DNA from 4 places in the Mesorhizobium captivum genome. Region 1 is predicted to be linked to each of the others. Evidence: predicted binding sites of a transcription regulator. Region 1 holds the regulator's gene; each other region holds the start of a gene.
The links. Region 1 encodes LexA, which represses DNA repair genes until DNA is damaged. Its sites were predicted from a motif close to TGTTCNNNNTGTGTTCNG; they were not measured.
Positions count from the first base shown of each region.

Region 2: a site for LexA is predicted at 2,275-2,292, ahead of parE (DNA topoisomerase IV subunit B). Genes of this name have one in related genera too.
Region 3: a site for LexA is predicted at 1,755-1,772, ahead of RFM40_RS16565 (ATP-dependent helicase). Genes of this name have one in related genera too.
Region 4: a site for LexA is predicted at 2,576-2,593, ahead of RFM40_RS04040 (helicase-related protein). Genes of this name have one in related genera too.

Region 1 is NZ_JAVIJB010000002.1:192,321-196,793, reverse strand. It holds gene RFM40_RS02990 (ComEC/Rec2 family competence protein) at 1-2,401, shown strand, start outside; gene lexA (transcriptional repressor LexA) at 2,385-3,119, opposite strand; gene RFM40_RS02980 (molybdopterin molybdotransferase MoeA) at 3,237-4,442, opposite strand; gene moaC (cyclic pyranopterin monophosphate synthase MoaC) at 4,444-4,473, opposite strand, start outside.
Region 2 is NZ_JAVIJB010000010.1:142,154-146,626, forward strand. It holds gene RFM40_RS11585 (FUSC family protein) at 1-8, opposite strand, end outside; gene parE (DNA topoisomerase IV subunit B) at 155-2,209, opposite strand; gene cpaB (Flp pilus assembly protein CpaB) at 2,464-3,375, shown strand; gene RFM40_RS11600 (type II and III secretion system protein family protein) at 3,405-4,473, shown strand, end outside.
Region 3 is NZ_JAVIJB010000018.1:7,401-11,873, forward strand. It holds gene RFM40_RS16565 (ATP-dependent helicase) at 1-1,703, opposite strand, end outside; gene RFM40_RS16570 (glucose/quinate/shikimate family membrane-bound PQQ-dependent dehydrogenase) at 1,886-4,204, shown strand; gene RFM40_RS16575 (hypothetical protein) at 4,224-4,473, opposite strand, start outside.
Region 4 is NZ_JAVIJB010000003.1:7,276-11,748, forward strand. It holds gene RFM40_RS04040 (helicase-related protein) at 1-2,410, opposite strand, end outside; gene phbB (acetoacetyl-CoA reductase) at 3,128-3,853, opposite strand; gene RFM40_RS04050 (acetyl-CoA C-acetyltransferase) at 3,981-4,473, opposite strand, start outside.

The DNA.
Region 1 (4,473 bases):
CCTGCTGTTTGCCGGCACCGCGCCTGCTGAAGCGGCGCCGGTTTCGCTTCCGATGCCGCGGCCGGCTGGTGAGATTTTACCGCCGGACGGCGGTGCCGCCCTGCAGCCGCCAAAGTCGGCAACCATCGACCGGATCCGACGGCAGTTCCACCGCGCCTCGTTTTCCGCGTTTCGCCAAAGCGTCGTTGTAGCCGCTACGACCGAGCTCGACCGCGGCATCGGCTTCCTGCTGGTGCCGGTGTTCCTGGCTGCCGGCGTGATCTTCTATTTTTCCCTGAACACGGAGCCCGATCTCTACAGGCCGCAGGCGGCGGTAGCGCTGATGGCGGTCTGCGCGGCCATTTCCCGCTCTTGGCCAAAGACGCATCTTCTCTTCATGGCGGCGCTGCTTTGCGCATTGGGCTTTGTCGCCGCGAAGGTCGAGACATGGCGGACCGCAACGCCGATGCTCGGCTCCGAGATCCAGACGCGGCTGACCGGTCGCGTCGTCATCGCCGAGGAAATGGCCAATGGCCGTGTGCGGCTGACCATTGACCTCATCTCGACCGCGCATCCGACGCTGCGCTACGCGCCGGATCGCGTCAGGCTCTCGGCACGCAGGATTCCGCCCGATACGAAGGCAGGGTCGCTGGTGACAGGCTATGCACGGCTCTTGCCGCCGACCGGACCGGTCCGCCCCGAAAGTTATGACTTTTCCTTCGATAGCTATTTTTCCGGCATCGGCGGCAGCGGCTTTTTCCTCGGCGACCCGAAAGCCATTTCGACAACCGATCCTGCCCCCGGGGCGAGCATCGCCTCGGCGATCGAGAACGCGCGCGAAAACATTGCCGATCACATCAGAAGCACCGTCGGCGGACCTGAAGGCGAGATTGCCGCGGCGCTGATCGTCGGCGTTCGCGCCGGCATCCCCGAAGACATCAACGAGGCGATGCGGCGGACCGGCATCTACCACATCTCGATTTCAGGCCTGCATATGGCGCTGGTCGCCGGCACGATCATGCTTCTGCTGCGCGGCGCCTTCGCGCTGTTTCCGGATTTCTCTTCGCGGCGCCCGGTGAAGAAATATGCCGCTGCCATCGCGCTTGTCTCGATCGCCGCCTATCTCGTCATCTCCGGCGTGGTGGTCGCCGCCGAGCGAAGCTTCATCATGCTGGCCGTCATGCTGGTTGCCGTGCTGTTCGACCGCGCGGCGCTGACGATGCGCAACCAGGCGATCTCGGCCATCGCCGTCATCCTTGTGTCGCCACATGAAGTGGTCGGCCCAAGCTTCCAGATGTCGTTCGCCGCAACCGCCGCCCTTGTCGGCGCCTATGCCGGCTGGGCCGACTACCGCGCCGACAAAGTGAGGGCGCCGCCGGCAAAGCGTTCGTTCCTGCGGTTCCTGTCGCGAAAGCTGGCGGTCGGAGCGGGTGGCGCCGCCATGACCTCGATCATCGCCGGAAGTGCTACGGCGCTGTTTGCCATCTGGCATTTCCAGCGCGTCTCGCCGCTCAGCCTATTGGCAAATCTGGCGATCATGCCGATCGTCACGGTCGTGATGTTCCTTGCCGTCGCCAGCGCGGTGATGATGCCGTTCGGCTTCGATGGGCCTTTCCTCTATTTGATGGGCAAAGGCCTGACGGCGATGATCGCGATCTCGGCCTGGATTTCGCAATGGTCGCCGGTCGATGCCGTGGGGCTGATCTCGATCCAGTCGGTGCTGCTGGCAACAATCGCGCTCGTCATTGCCACCATGGCCACAACCTGGCTCAGGCTGGCCGCAATTCCTTTCGCAGTTGCGGCCTTGCTGACCATTCCGCAGGTGCGCACGCCGGACCTGCTGATCTCCGAGGACGCGAATCTGGTGGCCATGCCGATCGGCGGCGGCGAACTCGCCATCAACCGTGCCCGCTCCAACGAATTCACCACCGACAACTGGAAACGCGCGCTGAAGGCCGAGGCGATCGTGCCGCCGGAGACGTTCGCCAAAGACGCGCTCGACATAGCCGATCCCGTCGACCTGCCGCCAGGTTCGCCGTTCTATTGCACCGGTGACCTCTGCATCGGCCGGCATCCTTCCGGTGCGATCGTCGCGTTGGCGGAAAACCGCGAGAGTGCACGACCGGCCTGCGGCTTCGCTGATCTCGTCGTCATCAACGACGCCACGGCCTACAATCCTTGCCGCGATCCACGGGTTCTCGTCGTCACCAAGCGGCAGCTGGCACGCGATGGCAGTGCCGCCGTCTTCTTTGATCCGCAATCGGCAACGGCGCGGCCGGCTATTCAGTATGCCGTGCAAAAGCCTTACCGCCCCTGGCGCGAGCAACGACGGTATTCGCGCGAGGCTAGAGGGCTGGCGCCCCACAAGAAGCCCGAAAAGTCAGAGTCCAAGCCGCCCCAGCCAGTCAGTAGCGGCGAATGAGCCCGACGAGCTTGCCCTGAACCTTGACGCGATCGGGGCCGAAGATGCGGGTCTCATAGGCCGGGTTGGCGGCTTCGAGCGCGATCGAGGCGCCCTTGCGGCGGAAGCGCTTCAGCGTCGCTTCCTCGTCGTCGACCAGCGCGACCACGATCTCGCCCGGGCTCGCGGTGTTGGCGTTGCGGATGATGACCGTGTCGCCGTCGAAGATGCCGGCCTCGATCATCGAGTCGCCCTTGACCTCCAGCGCGTAATGCTCGCCGCCCGCGATCATGTCCGGCGGCACCGTGATCGAATGCGTCTGATGCTGGATGGCGTCGATCGGCACGCCGGCGGCGATGCGGCCCATCACCGGAATGGACACGGCCGAAACGGCATCGTCGTCATTGCTGGGCGTTGGCGCGCGCGAGGGCGCCGCTGGCTTGATCTGCCGGCCGAGATTGCCTTGGCCGCCCTGGATGACGCTTGGCGAAAACTTCCTGGCCGCATTGAGGCCGGGCGCGATCGAATCGGGCAGGCGCAGCACTTCCAGTGCGCGCGCCCTGTTCGGCAGCCGGCGAATGAAGCCGCGCTCTTCCAACGCCGTGATCAGCCGATGGATGCCCGACTTCGAGGCAAGGTCGAGCGCTTCCTTCATCTCATCGAAAGACGGCGGAATGCCGCTCTCCTTGAGCCGTTCGTGGATGAACATCAGAAGTTCATGTTGTTTGCGCGTCAGCATGGCTGCCCCCAACGGGTCCTGAAACCAGAATCAGAAAAACAAACCCAGAACAAACACTATCTGTTCCAGTTGTGTTCCGCAACCGTTTAAAGTTTAGTGAATGTGTTGACGTTTTGTTCAGCGTAACATCAGAACGCTGCATTCGGCGCCGGCCTCGGCCGTCGGGGCGAAGGGCTGGCGCACGATGAGGCCGTTGGCGTCGGCCAGCATCTTGAGCATCGAGGAATCCTGGACGCTGAACGGCGTCGCGACCAGCTGCCCCGCCTCCTCGCGCACGACGGCCCGCACATAGTCCTGCCTGAGATCGTTGGCGTGCATTGCGGCAGCCAGCCGCGCAGTGCGGATGTCCTGCCGATAGCTGCGGCCGCCGAGACGCGCCAGAAGCGGCTTCAGGAACAATTGCGAGCAGACAAGGCTTGCCACCGGATTGCCGGGCAGGCCGATGCAGCGGATGTTGCCAAGCCGGCCAAACATCAACGGTTTGCCGGGGCGCATGGCGATCTTCCAGAAATCGAGCTGCATGCCTTGGCCAGTCAGCACGTCGTGGATCAGGTCATGATCGCCGACCGACGCGCCACCGAGGGTGACGATGACATCGGCGCCGGCCTCGACGGCCTTTCCGACCAGAGCCGCGATCGCGTCATGGCGGTCGGCGGCGATGCCGAGATCGAGAGCGCGCGCGCCAACCGCCTGCGCGGCCGCAACGACGCCATAGGCATTGGACGAGATGATCTGGTCGGGGCCGAGTTCACTGCCCGGCGGCAGCAGTTCGTCGCCGGTGGCGATGATGGCAACCAGCGGTCGGCGCACTACGGTGAGGCTTGGATGGTTGGCCGACGCCGCCAATGAAAGCGCTGCCGGATCGAGCAGGCGGCCTTTTTCCAAGAGAACGTCGCCTTGCAAGAAGTCGAGACCGGCTCGCCGGATGTTGCGTCCTGCGGACGTCGGCTCGGTCACCTCGATCTGGCCGCCGCCGAGGTCGCGGACATTCTCCTGGATGACGATCGTGTCGGCGCCTTCGGGCACAGGCGCGCCGGTGAAAATGCGCACCGACTCGCCCTTGCCGACAGTGCCGGCAAAGCCACGCCCGGCGGGCGCCATGCCGATCACGGAGAGCCGCGCCGGCACCGAGCCCACATCCGCAAAGCGTGCGGCATAGCCGTCCATGGCCGAAGCATTGAAGGGCGGCTGGGTGCGCAGCGCCACCACCGGTTCGGTCAGAACCCTATCCGCCGCGTCAGCCAACGGTACGCTTTCGCCCGGCAGCGCAGTCGCGCCGTCCAGCAGGCGCTCGAGCGCCTCGGCGACCGGAACCAGCGCCATCTTAGGAACCCGCCTTGTAGTCGCCCGACTT
Region 2 (4,473 bases), on a different contig from region 1:
AGGGTCACATCCAGTCTCCCTAAAGCGCGTCACCTGAAACGGGTTTCAGGCGACGCGCTTCAAGTCCTTGTTCTGATGCATGTCGTTATCCCAGAACCGCTGCACACTTCTGGGCGACATGCATTAGCGGAGCCTGTTGTGGACCAGTCCGCGTTCAGATATCCAGCACGTCGGTCTCGGCGAATTCGGCGCGTTCCTGAATGAAGCGGAAGCGCGCCTCGGGCTTTGTGCCCATCAGCGCGTCGACGGCGTCCTTGGTCGCCGCCTCGGCCTCGCTCACGTCGACCCTGAGCAGCGTGCGCTTCCTCGGGTCCATCGTGGTCTCCTTGAGCTGCGAGGCCATCATTTCGCCCAGGCCCTTGAAGCGGCCGATCTCGACCTTGCCGCGCCCGGTGAATTCGGTGCGCAGCAGCTCATCCTTGTGCGCATCATCGCGGGCATAGGCAACCTTGCCGCCCTGGCGGATCGAGTAAAGCGGCGGCACGGCCATGTAGAGATGGCCGCCGCGGATCAGGCTCGGCATCTCCTGATAGAAGAAGGTGATCAGCAGCGAAGCGATATGGGCGCCGTCGACATCGGCGTCGGTCATGATGATCACGCGGTCGTAACGCAGGTCCTGGTCACGATATTTCGAGCGCGTGCCGCAACCGAGCGCCTGGATCAGATCGGAGATCTGCTGGTTGGCGGCAAGCTTGTCGTTGCCGGCGCTGGCGACGTTGAGGATCTTGCCGCGCAGCGGCAGCACCGCCTGGCTGGCGCGGTCGCGCGCCTGCTTGGCCGAACCGCCGGCTGAGTCGCCTTCGACGATGAAGAGCTCGGCCCCCGCGGCGGCGTTCTGCGTACAATCGGCGAGCTTGCCCGGGAGGCGCAGCTTGCGCACCGCGCTTTTGCGCGAGACTTCCTTTTCCTGGCGGCGGCGCACGCGCTCGTCGGCGCGCGCGATCACCCACTCAAGAAGTTTTGAGGCTTCCTGAGGATTGTCGGCCAGCCAGTGGTCGAACGGATCGCGGATGGCGCTTTCGACGATGCGCATCGCCTCGATGGTCGCCAGCCTGTCCTTGGTCTGGCCGACGAATTCCGGCTCGCGGATGAACACCGACAGCATTCCAGCGGCCGAGATCATCACGTCCTCGGTGGTGATGACGGAGGCGCGCTTGTTGCCGATCAGGTCGGCATAGGCGCGAAGGCCGCGCGTCAGCACGTTGCGGAAACCGGCCTCATGCGTGCCGCCTTCGGCGGTGGGGATGGTGTTGCAGTAGGAATTGAGGAAGCCGTCGCCGCCGAACCAGGTGACGGCCCATTCCAGCGAGCCATGGCCGCCTTGCCTGTCGCTTTTTCCCGCGAAGACCTCGCGGGTGACCTGGAATTCGTCACCGAGCGTGGCCTTGAGATAATCCTTCAGGCCGCCGGGAAAATGGAACTCGGCCTTGGCCGGGGTTTGATCCTTCTCCTTGATGAGCGACGGATCGCAGGTCCAACGGATCTCGACGCCGCCGAACAGATAGGCTTTCGAGCGCGTCATGCGGTAGAGCCGCGCCGGCTCGAAGGCGGCGCCCTTGCCGAAGATCTGCTCATCGGGATGGAAGCGGGTCTTCGTGCCGCGGCGGTTGTGGACCTCGCCGAGATGCTCGAGACCGCTGACCGGGATGCCGCGCGAAAAACGTTGGCGATAGAGCTGGCGACCGCGCGCGACCTCGACCTCGAGATGGTCGGACAGCGCGTTGACGACGGAGACGCCGACGCCATGCAGGCCGCCGGAGGTCTCGTAGACCTTGGAGTCGAACTTGCCGCCCGAATGCAGCGTCGTCATGATGACTTCGAGCGCCGGCTTCTTGAATTTCGGATGCGGATCGATCGGGATGCCGCGGCCGTTGTCGGTGACCGTCAGGAAGCCATCAGCCGAGAGTTCGACGTCGATGAAGGTGGCGTGACCGGCGACCGCCTCGTCCATAGAATTGTCTATGACCTCGGCGAAGAGGTGATGCATCGCCTTGTCGTCGGTGCCGCCGATATACATGCCCGGGCGGCGGCGCACCGGCTCCAGCCCTTCCAGCACCTCGATGTCGGCCGCGCTGTAGCTCTCGCTGCCGTCACGGGCGGAGGTCGAACGCTTCGCCGCCTGAACCAGCGGATCAGCAGGGCGCGAGGGCGCGCGCCCTTGCTGAGGCTGCTTTTCCTGATTGCCGAAAAGATCGCTGGTGTCGTCCATGCTGGCCATTAAGTCCGGTACTGCGAATCACTCCTCGATACTGCCACGCTTTTGGCGGGCGAACGAGTTCCTGTTCCGTTCAGGGATCAAAGTCTCTCTTATTCTAAAACCATTCGATAACCAAGCCGCCGGAAATAGGGCGGTCTCCATACGTTTGGATTCCTGATTCTTTAACAATGACGCCTAGCGTGAGAGGCAACAAACAAAAGACCGCGGGGCGTCAGGGGTTCGTTGTGAGGGGCAGGGCCATAACCATGATCGGCATCGCAGCCGTTTTCGGCGCGATCTCGATCTTTGCCGCGGATTTCTGGGTCAAAAGCCAGGCGAGGGCCCAATCCGAGCAAAAGGTGGCATCGATCGCGGCGCCGCAGGAGCCCAAGGTCGAGTTCAAGACCATCGTGGTGGCCAATGCTCCGCTGCGCTACGGTATGCAGCTCGATCGATCGCAACTCACCGAAATCCCGTGGCCGCAGGATTCCCTGCCGCAGGGCGCCTTCCCGACCATCGACAAGCTGCTTGCCGAAGGCAGCCGCGTCGTGCTGTCGCCGATCGAGGTCAACGAGCCGGTGCTGCTCACCAAGCTGTCGGGGCCGAACGGCCGCGCGACGCTCTCCAACCTGCTGTCGCCAGGCATGCGGGCCGTCACCATCCGCACCGATGAAATCGCCGGCGTCGGCGGCTTCATCACGCCGGGCGACCGGGTCGACGTCGTGCTGACGCGCGACGCGGGCGAAATCCAGGAAGTGGCCAAGAACGCCCAAGGGGCATCCGGCTCGACGGTCACGTCCGAGATCGTGGTTTCCGATGCGAAGGTGCTTTCGGTTGGGCAGGGCGCGGACGAGCGCAAGACCGAGCCGCAGATCGCCAATTCGGTGACCCTCGAGGTGACGAACGAAGGGGCGCAGAAGGTCGCGCTTGCTCGCACCGTCGGTACATTGTCCTTGTCCTTGCGGTCCGCCGCCGATGCCAGCGCCACCAGCAATGGGCTCACCACCATCTCCTCCTTCGGCGGTTCGGTCGCCGCGAGCGCAGAGGCAAGCGCCGCCTCGCTGGTCAATACGGTGGCGAAAGAGCCGGAAGAGCCAAAATTCAAGACGGTGATCGTGACGCGCGGCGAGAAGGTCGAGGAATACAAGGTTCCTTCGCGGGAGCCGCAGCAGCAATAGCCGGTGGGGACCGGTCGGGGACAGGGACAATGTTTGGGCTTGATGTGTTTCGGACGGCCAAGGGGCGGCGCCTGCTGCGCGCGATCGCGCTGGCCGTGCCTTTGGCGGTATTTGGCTTCGGCGCTTCGGCCTGGGCCGACAACGATGTCGTATACGTCTCAGCCAACAGGAACGCCTCGATCAAGGTCGCCAAAGGCAAACCCAAGACGATCATGACGAGCGCCGCCTTCTACCAGATCGTCATCGGCGATCCGGAGATCGCCAACGTCAACCCGCTGACCGACAAATCCTTTTATGTGCTGGGCAACAATCTCGGCACCACCGGCATCGCGCTCTTCGATCAGAACAAGCAGCTCGTCGGCACCATCGACATCGAGGTGACGCTGGATACCGACCAGCTCGCAAGCACCATCCGCGCCAGCGTGCCGGATGCCAAGATCAAGGTCGGTTCGGCCAATGGCCGCGTGGTGCTGTCGGGCGAGGCCGAGGATGCGGTCGCGGCCGAGAAGGCCAGCAAGATCGCGTCGCGCTTTTCCGGCAACGAGGAAGTGATCAACTCGGTCAACATCTCGTCCTCGCAGCAGGTCCAGCTCAACGTCCGCTTCGTCGAGATCAACCGCCAGGCGGGACAGGATCTGGGCGCCAAATACGGCGCCAACTTCGCCTTCGGCATCGGCGGCCGCGACGTCATCATCGATCCCGGCACCGTGCCGACGGCGGGTACCGGTGAGATCATCGGCCGGCTGCTCTCGAACGGCGTTTCGATCGACATCGCCATCAAGGCGCTGGAGGAGCGCGGCCTCGCCCGGCGGCTGGCCGAGCCGAACCTGATCGCCCGTTCCGGCCAGACGGCGAGCTTCCTCGCCGGCGGCGAATTCCCGATCCCGGTTTCGGAAGACAACGGCAAGATCAGCGTCACCTACAAGAAATACGGCGTCGGCCTGGATTTCACGCCGACCGTGCTCAAGGACGGGCTGGTCAGCCTGGACATCGCGCCGGAAGTGTCCTCGATCGACACTTCCGCTTCTATCGAAGTCAGCAGCGGCATCTCCATTCCGGCCTTCATCGTGCGTCGCGCCAAGACATCGGTCGACCTGA
Region 3 (4,473 bases), on a different contig from region 1:
GCAAGTGTCGCTGCGGCCTCCAGCATCGGGATACGCATGGCGCGCGCCGTGTCGTGGATCTGGCGGATGGTGGCTTCGCCCAAGCCCCGCTTCGGCACGTTGACGATGCGCTCGAAGGCGAGGTCGTCGCCGCCGTTGGCGACGACGCGGAAGAAGGCGAGAGCGTCGCGAATTTCCAGCCGCTCGTAAAAGCGCGGACCGCCGATGACGCGGTAGTTGAGACCGAGCGTGATGAAGCGGTCTTCGAAGGCGCGCATCTGGAAGGATGCGCGCACCAGAATCGCCATGTCGTTCAGATTGTGCCGATTTCCTTGTCTGTCGGGGCGCTGGTAGGCCTCGATCGTCTCGCCAACGGCGCGCGCTTCTTCCTCTGAGTCCCAGGCGGCATGGACATGCACCTTGTCGTCCTCGGGATCGTCGCGGTCGGTGAACAGCGTCTTGCCGAAACGGCCTTCATTGTGGGCGATGAGATGCGAGGCCGCGCCAAGGATATGCGCCGTCGAGCGGTAATTACGCTCCAGCCGGATGATGGTGGCGCCCGGAAAATCCTTGTCGAAGCGCAGGATGTTGTCGACCTCGGCGCCGCGCCAGCCATAGATCGACTGGTCGTCGTCGCCGACGCAGCAAATATTCACGCTCACGGGCTGTTCCGCGCCTGCCGGCGCGGGCCCTCCGCGGGGGCCTCGCAACGGCTCGGACGCCCGGTCGGGCTTGCGGCCTTCGGCCGAAATATCCCATTCATCACTGCGGACTAGTTGTTCCTCTTCGGGAACTGGCGGTCTGTAACGCCCCCCTTCTGTCCTATCGATAGTCGACTTCGAAGCGCTGGGGGTGCGGCCGCCCGGTGACCCGCTCCTTGGAACTCCTGGCCGCTGGGCCAACAGTCGCAGCCACATGTACTGCGCGGTGTTGGTGTCCTGATACTCGTCGACCAGGATGTATTTGAACTTGCGGTGATAGTCCTTCAGAACGTCCGGATAGGCACGGAAGATGCGGATCGGGTGATAGAGCAGATCGCCGAAGTCGCAGGTATTCAGCGTCTGCAGCCGTTCCTGATAGGCCTTGTAGAGCTGGCGGCCCTTGCCGTTGCCGAAGCTGCGCGCATCGCCTTCCGGAATCTCGTCCGGGCCGAGGCCCTTGTTCTTCCAGTTGTCGATCATCTGCGCGAACTGCTTGGCCGGCCAGCGCTTGTCGTCCAGGTTCTCGGCCTGGATCAGCTGCTTCATCAGCCGCACGACGTCGTCGGTGTCGAGGATGGTGAAGTCGGATTTCAGCCCGGCAAGCTCGGCATGACGGCGGAGCAGCTTGACGCCGATCGAGTGGAAGGTGCCGAGCCAGGGCATGCCCTCGACATTCTCCTCGCCGATCAGGATACCGATGCGCTGCTTCATCTCGCGCGCGGCCTTGTTGGTGAAAGTGACGGCGAGGATCTGCGAAGGGTAGGCCCTGCCAGTGGCAAGGATGTGGGCGATGCGCGTGGTCAGCACCCGCGTCTTTCCTGTGCCGGCGCCGGCCAGCACCAGGACCGGACCTTCAGTTGTTTCGACAGCGAGCCGCTGCTCGGGATTGAGGCCGTTGAGGTAGTCGACCGCGCGGTTCTGCGTGCTGCGGGCCGCCATGGCGCGCGCGGCAATGCCGGACGGGGCCGCGGGCCGCGCATTCGGTTCGTCAAAGAAGGGCATGTCTTCCGAAAAGCCGGACATCGCCCCCGAATGTAGTGATTCGGCAGCGAAAGGCCAGAAGCGTCTACGTTTTGTTCCATTTTTGCGCTGTTCCGGTTCGCTTGACAGGCGCTGCGGGTGAGGGAAAGCTGCCGACAGGGCAGGGACGGCATGCCGTTGCCTGAGAGGCGCCGCAACCGCGCAACAGTCGAAGGAGTATCGTCTTGGCTGTCACCATCACCTCCCTCGTCCTCCTCCTCATCGGCCTGGCGCTTGGCGGCGGCGGCATCTGGTTGGTTTCGCTGGGCGGCAGCTGGTACTATGCGATCGCGGGTCTCGCTTTCCTGGTCACCGCCTTTCTTATCTTCCGCCGCAGGTCGACGGGGCTCTGGCTCTACGCGGCGTTTGTGGTCGGCACGCTGTGCTGGGCGGTGTGGGAGATCGGCTTCGACTGGTGGCAGCTCGGCCCGCGCGGCGGCATCATTGTGCTTGTCGCACTTTGGCTGCTGACGCCATGGGTCAGACGAGCGCTCAAGGGCCCGGACGGGCGCGCCCCGCTGATCCTGGCGGTGCTGGCCTCGCTCGCGGTGGCCGGTTATTCGATGACCGTCGACCCGGAAGACATCGGCGGCACGCTCGACACCGACAAGGTGACACCGACTGCCAATCTCGGCGCCGATATGTTGGCCGGCGAATGGTATTTCTACGGCCGCACGCCGTTCGGCCAGCGCTATTCGCCGCTCGACCAGATCACGCCCGACAATGTCGCCAGGCTGCAGCCGGCCTGGACCTACCGCACCGGCGATGTGAAAGGTCCCGACGACATCGAGGAGACAACCTACCAGGTGACGCCGCTAAAGATCGGCGATTCGCTCTTCATCTGCACGCCGCACAATTTCGCCATCGCCGTCGATGCCGCAACCGGCAAGGAGAAATGGCGCTACGACCCGAAGATCAAGGTCGACAGCAATCGCCAGCACCAGACCTGCCGCGGCGTATCCTACTACGCCGATGCCAAGATCGCGACCGGACAGCCTTGCGCCGCGCGCATCTATCTGCCGACGTCGGATGCGCGGCTGATCGCGCTCGATGCCGCCAACGGCCAGGTGTGTTCGTCCTTTGCGGAAGGCGGGACGCTCAATCTGCTTGCCAACATGCCGTATCCGAAGTCGGGCTATTATTACTCGACCTCGGCGCCGCTGATCGTGGCCGGCAAGATCATCGTCGGCGGGGCGGTCAATGACAATTATTCAACCGAGGAGCCGTCGGGCGTCATCCGCGCCTATGACGCCGGCACCGGCGCTTTGCTGTGGAACTGGGATTCAGGCAATCCGGACCAGACGACGCCGCTGCCGGCCGGGCAAAACTACACCAACAACTCGCCCAACATGTGGTCGACAGCAAGCGCCGACGAGAAGCTTGGCCTGCTCTACCTGCCGCTCGGCAACCAGACACCCGACCAGCTCGGCATGGGCCGCAGCGCCAATGTCGAGAAATTCTCCTCCTCGATCACGGCGCTCGACCTCAATACCGGGCAGTTGCGCTGGGTGCGCCAGCTGGTGCATCACGACCTGTGGGACATGGATGTGCCGGCCCAGCCGACGCTGGTCGACATCACCTCGGCCAGCGGCGCGATCGTGCCGGCGCTGATCGGGCCGACCAAGCAGGGCGACCTCTATGTGCTCGACCGGCGCAGCGGCGAGCCGATCATTCCGGTGAAGGAGATGCCGGCGCCGGGCGGCGCGATCGAAGGCGACCACGCTTCGCCGACCCAGCCGAGCTCTGACCTTTCCTTCAATCCGAAGCCGCTGACCGGCGCCGACATGTGGGGCATCACCATGTTCGATCAGCTGCTGTGCCGGATCGAGCTTAGGAAACTGCGCTACGAGGGGCGCTATACGCCGCCCTCGCTGCAGGGTTCGCTGATCTATCCCGGCAATTTCGGCGTCTTCAACTGGGGCGGCGTCGCGGTCGACCCTGTGCGGCAGGTGATGTTCGGCATGCCGACCTATCTCGCCTTCATTTCGAAGCTCATTCCGCGCGCGGACGTGCCGCCGCCGGGCGACAACACCAAAGGCAGCGAGCAGGGGCTCAACCGCAACGAGGGCGCCCCCTACGCGGTGGTGCTGAAACCGTTCCTGTCGCCGCTCGGCATTCCCTGCCAGGCGCCGCCTTGGGGCTATGTCGCCGGCGTCGATCTCAGGACCGGTCAGATCGCCTACAAGCATCGCAACGGCACGGTCTACGACATGACGCCGCTGCCCCTGCCGTTCAAGGTCGGCGTTCCCGGCATCGGCGGGCCGATGATCACGGCCGGCGGCGTCGCCTTCCTGGGCGCGGCGGTCGACGACTATCTGCGCGCCTACGATCTCACCACCGGCCGACAGCTCTGGCAGGCAAGGCTGCCGGCCGGCGGCCAGTCGACACCGATGACCTACACGGTCGCCGACGGCCGGCAGTTCGTTGTCATCGTCGCCGGCGGCCACGGCTCGGTCGGCACCAAGCCGGGTGATTATGTGATGGCGTACACGCTGCCTAAGTAGTGACGCTGCGCCCGTCCGTTCAGAGGCCCAGATGGCCCCTCAGGCTGGGCACCTGGCCGAGCACCTGGTTGGTGAGATCTGGACCGGCGGCTGCTTCGGCCTGCTTGATCAGGGTCTCGCCTGCCTGACGGATCTGCGCCATGTCGAGGCCAGCCTCTTTCAGCACGGCGACGCCATTGATCAGCGCGCCGGCCTTTTCACCAAGCACGCCGCCAAGCGCGCCCTGCAGCGACGACAGCAAGCCGCCGCCCGAACCAGGCGCGGCGCCG
Region 4 (4,473 bases), on a different contig from region 1:
TGTCGTCGGCGGTGGCGCCGAGGATCGACATCATCGGCGGCGTCACCATGAAGGCGTGGCCGTCATAAGCGCCGTCAGGGCGCTGACCGAGGCCGGGCTTCCAGTTGGTCGCCGGGCGGATAAGATCGGCGAGCCTTTCCAAAATGTCGACACGCACGGCGCGGCGGCCGAGGTTGCGGTAGCCGGCGAGTTTGTAGAAGGTCTTGTCGAAGGCCGGGTCGATGACCACCGAGGTGCGGCCCGACGCCAGTGCATGGACGACGTCGCCGAAGCCCGGCTTGTCCTTGCCCTCGTTCTTCAGCGCCCAGAGCAGCGTCACCAGCCCGGCCGGCGCCGGCTTGATCAGCGCCGGCACGAAGACGTGGTAGGCGCCGAAGCGCACGCCAAGGCGCCGCAAGGCTGCGCGGCCTTCCTGGTCGAGCGACTTCATTTCCTCGGCGATGTCACGGCGGTTGATGAGGCCGAAATGCTCGACGAGCTGGAAGGCGATGCCACGCGCGATGCCGGTGAGCTGCTCGGCATTCTTCAAGTCGATGAGCGGCTTGAGCAGCGACTCAATCTGGAAATTGACGAAACGCTCGGCGCGCGCCGCGACCTTGTCTCGCGCCGGCCCAGTGAGCTGTTCGTCGGCAAGCAGCACAAGCCGCGGCTTCAGCGCCTCGTCACCGGCGACCAGCGTGCCGATCGGTGCGCCAATCCAGCGCAATATGCCGTCCGAGCCCAATGCCAGATCGCCGTTGGCGCAGGCGGCAAAGCGCTCTGAGCGCGCCTCGAATTCCGTGCTGAGCGCCTTCTGGGCGGCGGTGCGCACCGCCTTGGCATCCTCGCCGCCGGCGCTCTGGTCGGCGGTGAAGCGGAATCCCTGCAGCTCGCCGACATGATGGCCTTCGACGAGGACGGTTCCGGTTGGGCTGATTTCGGCTTCAGGCATGGTATTTTCTCTAAGGCGCCGCATGAGGACGGAAGTCCTGCGGTCTACGAAGCGTTTCGTCAACCGCTCATGCAGCGCATCCGACAATCTGTCTTCGATTTCGCGCGTCTTTTCCTGCCAGTGTAGCTGATCGGCCAGCCAACCAGGTCGGTTGGAGACGAAGGTCCAGGTGCGGATCTGTGCGATCCGGTGCGACAGCGTGTCGATATCGCCATCCGTCGTGTCGGCTCGCCGCACCTGCTCGGCCATGTAATTCTCATCGACATGGCCATGGCGCGCAAGGTCCATGTAGATCGAGGCGATCAGGTCGGCATGCTGCGCGGGCGCGATCTTGCGGTAGTCCGGCAGCGCGCAGGCTTCCCAAAGCAGCGCCACGCGCTCCTTGCCGCTGGCAAGCGCGCGGATATCCTCGTCGCGCGACAGATGTTCCAGCGCCTGGGCGTCGACCACCGGCAATGCCCGGGTCAGCCCTTCGACCGGCGCGTTGGTCTCGATCGAGCGCTTCAGGGCATCGAGGCTGGTGAAATCGAAATCGGCGGTGCGCCACTGCAGCACCTTCACCGGGTCGAAGTCGTGTCCCTCGATCTTCTTGACCAGATCCTCGTCGAGCGGATCGACCTGACCGGTGACCCCGAAGGTACCGTCACGCAGATGCCGTCCGGCGCGGCCGGCGATCTGGCCGAGCTCAGCAGCGGTCAGGTTGCGGTACTGGTAGCCGTCGAACTTGCGGTTCTGGGCGAAGGCGACGTGCTCGAGATCGAGGTTCAGCCCCATGCCGATGGCGTCGGTGGCGACGAGATAATCGACATCGCCCGACTGGAAGATCTCCACCTGGGCGTTGCGGGTGCGGGGCGAGAGCGCGCCGAGCACGACTGCCGCGCCACCCTGCTGGCGGCGGATCAGCTCGGCGATGGCATAGACCTCGTCGGCGGAGAAGGCGACGATCGCCGTGCGCCGCGGCAGGCGGGTGAGCTTCTTCGAGCCGGCATAGGCGAGATGCGACAGCCGCGGCCGCGTCACCACCGAGATGCCCTTCAGCAGTTTCTGCAGGATGCCGTGCATGGTGGCGGCACCGAGCAGCAGCGTCTCCTGGCGGCCGCGCAAATGCAGGATGCGGTCGGTGAAGATGTGGCCGCGTTCCAGGTCGCCGGCCAACTGCACCTCGTCGATGGCGACGAAGGCCGCATCGGTCTCGCGCGGCATCGCCTCGACGGTGCAGACAGAATATTTCGCAGCTGCCGGAACGATCTTCTCTTCGCCGGTGATGAGCGCCACCTTGTGGGCACCGACTTTCTCGCAGACGCGCGTGTAAACCTCGCGGGCAAGCAGTCTGAGCGGCAGGCCGATGATGCCACTCTCATGCGCCACCATGCGCTCGATGGCGAGGTGGGTCTTGCCGGTGTTGGTGGGGCCGAGCACGGCCGTCACGTCGCGGCCCGAAAGGATCAGCGGGTGGGTGTGTTTCGGCTGGATGTTCATCGGCTGGGAAATGACGCTTTCTGCCGCTTGTTGTCGGGAACGCGGCGGTGCCGCCGCGTGTGACAGGCGACACATAGGGATTTCAGACGCGAAGCGAAAGCGGAATGTTCCCTGAAAAAATGGCGCGCCGACGGGCAAGGTCAAAATCTGCTGCCGATTAACCGTTGGAACGAGTCTGGAACGAATCGGCGACGAATCACTGACTCGGCATGATTCATGTTTTGTTCACGGCTATATGTGGATTTTTTGACACCGAGTCTCACCACATGCTGAATCCCGGAACTGGCCCGTTTCATGCTTGCTCGGGCGCGCTTCGAACGGCCGTTAACTTTTGCCGGCGAACGGTGGCGGCTTACGTGAGCGCGGTCGCCAAAGTTATGAAATGGTTGATCTTTCCTAATCGCCCCTTAATCATTACCACGCCGTTTCCGCTCCGCGCGTTAACTTTTCGGCCAAAGCCGGAACGAATCGGCGACGAATCAGCGATCTACGAACTTTCCCGTTTTGTTCACCTCTAGATATGGTGTTGTCCACAGCTTGCGCACCGAAAATTCACAGCTTGTAAGTGGGGTTCTGCACAGGACGCGGGGAGGCCATTAACCTTTCCGTGCCGAATTGAGGCATGCGTCACGCGTCCCGCCGGGAGCGCAGACAAAAACAGGTGGCCCGATTTCTCCGGGCCACCTGCCGTCGAAGAACATCAGGTGAAATAAGATCTCAGGTGAAATATTGGCCGCCATTGGCGCTGATGGTCGAGCCGGTGATGAAACCGGCCTCGTCCGATGCCAGAAAGACGACGCAGCGCGCGACCTCTTCCGGCTCGCCGAGACGGCCGATCGGGATCTGCGGGATGATGCGCTCGTTGAGCACCTTCTCGTCGATCGCCTTGACCATCTCTGTGGCGATATAGCCCGGGCAGATGACGTTGACGGTGACGCCGGCGCGTGCGCCCTCCTGGGCCAGCGCCTTCGAGAAGCCGATGTCGCCGGCCTTGGCTGCGGAGTAATTGACCTGGCCGGCCTGGCCCTTCTGGCCGTTGATCGAGGAGATGGTGATGACGCGGCCGAACTTGCGGTCGCGCATGCCGCTCCACAGCGGATGCGTCATGTTGAAGACGCCGGAGAGGTTGGTGTCGACAACCTCCTTCCACTGCTCGCGGGTCATCTTGTGAAACATGGCGTCGCGGGTAATGCCGGCATTGTTGACCAGCACCGAGACCGGGCCGAGATCGGCCTCCACCTGTTTGATGCCGGCGGCGCAGGCGTCGTAGTCGGCGACCGACCATTTGTAGACCGGGATGCCGGTCTCGGCCTTGAATTTCTGCGCCGCTTCGTCGTTGCCGGCATAGTTCGCGGCCACCGAATAACCGGCGCTCTTCAGCGCCACCGATATCGCCGCGCCGATGCCGCGCGATCCGCCCGTGACGATTGCTACCTTGGACATGAGGTTCCTCCCTTTTTGTCACTGAAGCGAATAGAGAGTAGCGAATAGCGAGTAGGGTTCTGCCGTCCCGTCGCGCGACGCGCCTTTTCTTCCCTATTCGCTACTCCCTATTCGCTATTCGCTGATCTCAGAGCGCCTCGACGCACATGGCGACGCCCATGCCACCGCCAATGCACAGCGTCGCCAGGCCCTTCTTGGCGCCGCGGCGGCGCATTTCATGGACCAGCGTGTTGAAGACGCGGGCGCCGGAAGCGCCGATCGGATGGCCGATGGCGATAGCGCCGCCATTGACGTTGACGATCGAGGGATCCCAGCCCATGCCCTTATTGACGGCGCAGGCCTGCGCGGCGAACGCCTCATTGGCCTCGACGAGATCGAGGTCCTTGACCGTCCAGCCGGCTTTCTCCAGCGCCCGCTTCGAGGCCGGGATCGGGCCAGTGCCCATGATCGCCGGGTCGACGCCGGCGGTCGCCCAGGAGGCGATGCGCACCAGCGGGGTGATGCCGCGACGCGCGGCCTCGGCCTCGGTCATCAGCAACGCCCCGGCGGCGCCGTCATTGATGCCTGAAGCATTGGCGGCGGTGACCGTGCCGTCCTTGTCGAAGGCGGGCTTCAGCTTG